2 regions of the Thermanaerovibrio acidaminovorans DSM 6589 genome follow, and region 2 is predicted to be linked to the other one. Evidence: predicted binding sites of a transcription regulator. Region 2 holds the regulator's gene; the other holds the start of a gene.

Region 1 (3,408 bases), 630 kb from region 2:
CAACCGGGAGGGAGGGCACTGGATGGGATGGTTCACGGGCTTCACCCATTACCTCGTAATTTGGCAGATCCCGGTTCAAGCATCGGGTCTTGGGTGGAATGATAGTCCAGGACAGGTGCTATGGTAAACGAAACCGGGGCGGGGGAGATTCCCCCGCCCCGGTGATGGATCGGTTCGATCCGGTCAGGATTAGTCGTAGTCGTCCATGCCGCCGGGCATCTTGGGCATGTCGGACTTCTTCTCCGGCTTGTCCGCCACCAGCACCTCGGTGGTGAGGATCATGGCGGCGATGGAGCCCGCGTTCTGGACCGCGCTCCGGGTGACCTTCACGGGGTCGATGATCCCGGACTCGATCATGTCCACGTACTCGCCGGTGGAGGCGTCGAGCCCCTGGCCCTTCTTGAGGTCCCGGACCCGCTCCACCACCACGTCGCCCTGCAGGCCCGCATTGGTGGCTATCAGGTGGAGGGGCTCGGTGAGGGCCTTCCGCACGATGGAGGCGCCGGTCTTCTCGTCCCCCTCCAGCTTGGAGATGAACTCGTCCAGCACGTTGGCGCAGGAGACCAGGGCCACGCCACCGCCGGGGACGATGCCCTCCTCCACCGCCGCCCTGGTGGCGTTGAGGGCGTCCTCGATGCGGTGCTTGAGCTCCTTCTGCTCCGTCTCAGTGGCGGCGCCAACCTGGATGACCGCCACGCCGCCCACCAGCTTGGCGAGCCGCTCCTGGAGCTTCTCCTTGTCGTACTCGGAGGTGGAGTCCTCCAGCTCCTTGCGGATCTGGGCGGCCCGGTCCTTTATGGCCTGGGGATCCCCGGCGCCCTCCACGATGGTGGTCTCCTCCTTGGCCACCCGGACCTTCTTGGCCCGGCCCAGCATGGAGATGTCCGCGTTCTCCAGCTTTATGCCGATCTCCTCACTGATCACCTTGGCGCCGGTGACGATGGCTATGTCCTGGAGCATGGCCTTCCGCCTCTCGCCGAAGCCGGGGGCCTTGACGGCCACAACCTGCAAGATGCCCCGGAGCTTGTTGACCACCAGGGTGGCCAGGGCCTCGCCCTCCACGTCCTCAGCGATGATCAGCAGAGGCTTGCCGGTCTGGACCACCTTCTCCAGGATGGGGAGCAGGTCTTTGACGTTGCTGATCTTGCCGTCGTGGACCAGGATGTAGGCGTCCTCCAGGACCGCCTCCATCCTCTCCGGGTTGGTGATCATGTAGGGGCTCACGTAGCCCTTGTCGAACTGGAGGCCCTCCACCATCTCAAGGGTGGTACCCACCGTCTGGCTGTCCTCCACGGTGATGACCCCGTCCTCGGTGACCTTGTCCATGGCCTCGGCGATGAGCTCACCGATCCTCTTGTCGTTGGCGGAGATGGAGGCCACCTGGGCGATCTTGGAGTGCTCCTTAACGGGGATGGCCTGCTTCTTGAGCTCCTCCACCACCACGTCAACCGCCTTCTCGATGCCCCGGCGGAGCAGCATGCCGTTGGCGCCGGCGGCCACGTTCTTGAGGCCCTCCCGGATCATGGCCCGGGCAAGCACGGTGGCGGTGGTGGTACCGTCACCAGCCACGTCGTTGGTCTTGGAGGCCACCTCCTTGAGGAGCTGGGCCCCCATATTCTCAAACGGATCCTCCAGCTCTATCTCCTTGGCTATGGTGACCCCGTCGTTGGTTATGGTGGGGGAGCCGAACTTCTTCTCCAGAACCACGTTGCGGCCCTTGGGACCAAGGGTCACGCCCACCGTGTCCGCCACCTTGTTGACGCCCCGCTCAAGGGCCCTGCGGGCCTCCTCCCTGAAAAGCAGAACCTTCGGCATTCTAGACTCGCCCTCCTTCTATCCTGAAACCTGGTTTGGGATTCGCTTACTTCTCAACGATGGCGAGCACGTCCCGCTCGCTCAGGATCAGGTACTCCTGGCCGTCGAACTTGACCTCCGTGCCGGAGTACTTGCTGTAGATCACCCGGTTGCCCACCTTGACCTCCATGGGAAGGCGCTGGCCGTTATCCAGAACCCTGCCGGTGCCCACCGCCACAACCTCGCCCTCCACGGGCTTCTCCTTGACGGTGTCGGGAAGCACTATGCCCCCCTTGGTCATCTCCTCCTTCTCCACCGCCTTCACCACCAGACGGTCGCCAAGAGGCCTAAGCTGCATCTAAATCCCTCCTCCTTGGAGTTTGGTTTTGCCTCATCCCGGACCGGGGCTCCCCGGTTCCGTGTTAGCACTCCCATGTGCCGAGTGCTAAACCTTGCAGGTGAAAGTCTATTCAATGGGGGCCCACATCTCAAGAACGATCAGCGCCAAATAAAACCGGTTAGAGCGGATATAACCCGCCCTAACCGGCCAAAGCTCTGTTTTTTGATGTTTTTTGACTTAGCGGCTCAACTCCCAGGAGGGGTCCGCCCGGAAGCTGAGGTCGTCCCTGACACCACGCCGGTAGGCCCAAAGACCAGCGGCGGCCACCATGGCGGCGTTGTCGGTACACAGCTCCAGGGGGGGCAGGTAGACCCGGACCCTCCCGCCGGAGGAGCCCGCCAGGTCCTCCAGCCTCCGGCGAAGCTCCCGGTTGGCCGCCACGCCCCCGGACACCGCCACGGTCCGGACCCCGGTCTGGTTCATGGCCAGCTTCACCTTGGACACCAGGGACTCCACCGCCGCCCTCTGAAAGGAGGCGCAAAGGTCCGGCACCGAAAGGGCCTCCCCCTCCCGACGCACCAGCCAGAGCACCGCGGTCTTGAGACCGCTGAAGCTGAACTCCACCTGGGAGCTCCCCTTGAAGGGCACCGGCAACTGGTACCTGTCCGGGTCCCCCTCCCGGGCCAGGCGGTCGATCACCGGCCCACCGGGGTACCCCAGCCCAAGCATCTTGGCCACCTTGTCGTAGGCCTCCCCCACCGCGTCGTCCCGGGTGGCCCCCAGCAGCCGGTAGTCCCCGAAGGACCTGACCAGGTGAACCTCCGTGTGGCCCCCGGACACAATGAGGCACAGGAACGGGGGCTTGAGATCCGGGTGGGCCAGCACGTTGGCGAAGAGGTGCCCCTCCATGTGGTTCACCCCCATGATGGGCACCTCCCAACCCTGGGACAGTCCCTTGGCGGCCATAACCCCCACCAGCAGGGAGCCCATGAGGCCCGGCCCGGCGGTAACCGCTATGAGGGACAGCTGCCTCATGGGGTTGGAGACCCCCGCCTGCCACAGACACCTGCGCACCAGCCCCATGATGGCCTCCTGGTGGCGGCGGCTGGCCAGCTCGGGGACCACCCCCCCGTGAGGGGCGTGGTCCTCCACCTGGCTCATCACCAGCGAGGCCCGGATCCTCCTGGGCTCCTCCAGTACCGCCACCGCGGTGTCATCACAGCTGCTCTCGATCCCCAGGACCAGAAAGGGGGAGTCCATGGTCATCCGCAGGA
Region 2 (3,408 bases):
CTCAAGTCTATGCCCTCCGCCTTGCGGAACTCGTCGATCATCCAGTCCACGATCCGCATGTCCCAGTCGTCGCCGCCCAGATGGTTGTCCCCCGACGTGGCCATCACTTCGAACACCCCGTCACCCACGTCCAGGATGGACACGTCGAAGGTTCCGCCCCCAAGGTCGAACACCAGGATCTTGTGGTCCCCCTCCTTGTTTACCCCGTAGGCGAGACACGCGGCGGTTGGCTCGTTGATGACCCTAAGCACCTCGAGCCCCGCTATGGTGCCCGCGTCCTTGGTGGCCTGACGCTGGGCATCGGTGAAGTAGGCGGGGCAGGTTATGACCGCCTGGGTCACCGGCTCACCAAGGTAGTCCTCCGCGTCCTTCTTCAGCTTCTGAAGGATCATGGCGGAGATCTCCTGGGGAGTGTAGGACTTGCCGTCGATGTTGACCTTGTAGTCGGTCCCCATCTTCCTCTTGATGGAGATTATGGTCCGATCCGCGTTGACTATGGCCTGCCGCTTGGCCAGCTGGCCCACCAGCCTCTCCCCATCCTTGGTGAAGGCCACCACCGACGGGGTGGTCCTGTTGCCCTCCGCGTTGGGGATGACCGTTATGTTGTCACCCTCCTTGACCGCCACACAGCTGTTGGTGGTCCCCAAGTCTATTCCTATAACCTTTCCCATGGATTCACACCCTCTTTCGAATTTTTAGCTTTTAGTATATAGAGAAACAGATGGATCGCTAATCCTTGAGTTTGGCCACCCTGACCAGGGCGGGCCTTATCACCTTGCCGCCCAGCAGGTAGCCCCTCTGCAGCTCCGCCACGATGAGCCCCTCCCTATCCGGGTCCTGGGTCTCCTCGAAGTCCACCGCATGGTGCACCGCCGGGTCGAACCTGCCCTCCACGGATATGCACTCAAGCCCCAGGGACTCCAGGGCGGACAGGAACTGGCGGGTCACCATCTGGACCCCCTTGAATATGGGGTCCTCCTGGTCCCTACAGGACGACAAGGTCCTCTCCAGGTTGTCCAGAACCGGGAGAAGAGCCATCACCGCCGACTCGGCGGAACGCTTCCTGTCCAGCTCCCGGTCCCTCTCCACACGGCGAACGTAGTTGGCGAAGTCCGCCTTGTTCCTCTGGGCCTCCCCCATCAGGTCGTCGTAGCTGGCCCTGAGCCTCTCGAGCTCCTCCTCCACCCGCTTCAGGTCCCTATCCCTACCACGAATCATCTCCACCAACTCCACCTTGGCGAGCCCCGCCAGGTCCTGATCCTCCAGTGGCTCCACCCCAGATACGTGCTCCCTGTCCATGATCTAATCCTCCACATCCTCCATGGCCTTTGCCACGTTTTCAAGCAAGGCTATGACCCTCTCGTAATCCATCCTCTTGGGCCCCAATATGCCCACTATCGCCTTGGCTCCCCCCCTGGGGCTGGAGGCCAACACCAGCGAGCACTCCTCGAGACCGGGCCTCTGGGCCTCCTCGCCTATCACCACGCTGACCCCGTTACCCAGGGAGTGGCGAGCCACCAGATCCGCCAGCTCCTCCTCCTGCTCCAGCAGGGAGAAGAAGGCCTTGAGACGGCTAAGGTCCTGGAAGTCCGGCAGGTTGAGCATCTGACTGACCCGACCGGTGAAGACCTTGACCGGGCTGGAGCCCAACATCTCCCCCAGGGTGGCTATGGCCAGCCTGCACGCCTCGGAGAACCGGGAGAGCTCACCCATCAGGTACCCCTCCAGGGCGCTCTTTACCTCCCCCCAAGGCCTGCCGGAGGCCACCAAGTTCAGCCTCCTGGAGAGCTCCTCCAGCTCGTCGGAGGAGAGCTCCCAAGGGACGGTGATCACCTTCTGGTGCACCAGACCACCTTCCAGGACCACCACCAGCAACACGTTCCTGGTGTCCACCTTGAAGAAGCCAACGCTCCTCACCACCACGTCCTTCAGGGGGGCTATGGCGCCTATCCCCACGTAGTGGGTTAGCCTGCCGAGCAGGTCGCTGGCCTCGTCCAGGAAGCCCTCAAGATCCCGCCTCTTGCGGATCAAGGTCTCCGCCAGGGGGATACCGACCCCGGAGGAGTGCCTCTGGCGTTGCAATACCGAGTCCACGTAGAGCCGGTACGCCCGGGTGGTGGGGATCCTCCCCGCGGAGGTATGGGGCTGGGCAAGGAAACCCATCCCCTCCAGGTCCGCCATCTCGTTCCTTATGGTGGCGGGGCTGCGGGAGCTCAGATATCGCTTGGAGACCGTCCTGGAACCCACGCTCTCGCCGCTCCGTATGTACTCGTAGACCACCGAAAGGACTATCTCAAGCTGCCGCTCGGTAAGCACCGTCTCCACCTCCGGAACGTTGGCACTCTACTGGCGAGACTGCTAACACCACCACACGGCATTAAAATTACCCCCTAGTCGGCCAATTGTCAAGACAGGTCAAAAAAAATTGCCCCCCGGGTAATGTACAATTTATCGGACCCGCCGGCGGGATGGGTCCCATAACGCCTGTAAAGCCACGGGGTGAAGCTTTATATGATTCCACAAAAACTGGATATGTGGGACCCTAGGGAGCTACAGCACAGGGTCAAAGAGGTTGGAGCGGACCTGAGGAGCGTCCCCTACTTCATGAGGAAGAGGGGGGTGCTGTGCCTCCGCCTGGGCCCGGTGGACTTCCGGGCCGCCAACGCGCTGAAACAGGAGCTCCTGGCGCGGGGCGGGGACGCGGTGGTCCACGGGGGCGCCATAGCCGGCACGGTGTACAGGACCCGGGTCATACTGATGGGCACCCCGGGGCAACTTCGTAGCCTGCAGGAAAAGCTGGCCCACATGCCCTACTTCGGCCTAGAGGAGGTCCGAAGCGGCCTGAAAGCCGCCCTGGACAACCTCGATATTTCCAACTGGGAGGTGCCCCTCCCCGGGGGCCGGGTCCTCTCCCTGGGGAGGATCACCAAGGTTATGGGGATAATAAACCTCACCCCGGACTCCTTCTTCCCCGGCAGCCGCCACCAGGGGCCCGATGGGGCCCTGGAGACGGCGGAGAGGATGCTGAGCCAGGGGGCCCACGTGCTGGACCTGGGGGCGGAGTCCACCCGGCCCGGCTCGGACCCGGTGAGCCCAGAGGAGGAGCTGACCCGTATGTTGCCCCCCCTCAGGGCCATAAGGCGGGAGTTCCCGGAGGCGGTAATATCGGTGGACACCTACCGAAGCGCCACCGCCCGGGCCTGCGCCGCCGAGGGGGCGGACATGGTGAACGACATCTCCGGCCTATCCTTCGACCCAGAGATGGCCAGGACCGTGGCGGATAGCGGGTGTGCCCTGGTGCTCATGCACATAAAGGGGCGCCCCAAGGACATGCAACAGAACCCCACCTACCGGGACCTGCTGGGGGAGATATCCGATTTCTTCGAGCACCAAATGGACCTGGCGGAG

Evidence for each region. Region 2 encodes HrcA, which represses chaperone genes, less so after heat shock. Its sites were predicted from a motif close to TTAGCACTCNNTNNNANNGAGTGCTAA; they were not measured.
Region 1: groES (co-chaperone GroES) is a predicted target of HrcA. The motif match lies at 2,217-2,243, and genes of this name have one in related genera.

The regions. Positions count from the first base shown of each region.
Region 1 is NC_013522.1:1,279,841-1,283,248, forward strand. It holds gene groL (chaperonin GroEL) at 190-1,815, opposite strand; gene groES (co-chaperone GroES) at 1,862-2,152, opposite strand; gene tsaD (tRNA (adenosine(37)-N6)-threonylcarbamoyltransferase complex transferase subunit TsaD) at 2,372-3,400, opposite strand; gene TACI_RS09145 (hypothetical protein) at 3,397-3,408, opposite strand, start outside.
Region 2 is NC_013522.1:653,378-656,785, reverse strand. It holds gene dnaK (molecular chaperone DnaK) at 1-671, opposite strand, end outside; gene TACI_RS03120 (nucleotide exchange factor GrpE) at 730-1,299, opposite strand; gene hrcA (heat-inducible transcriptional repressor HrcA) at 1,303-2,316, opposite strand; gene folP (dihydropteroate synthase) at 2,533-3,408, shown strand, end outside.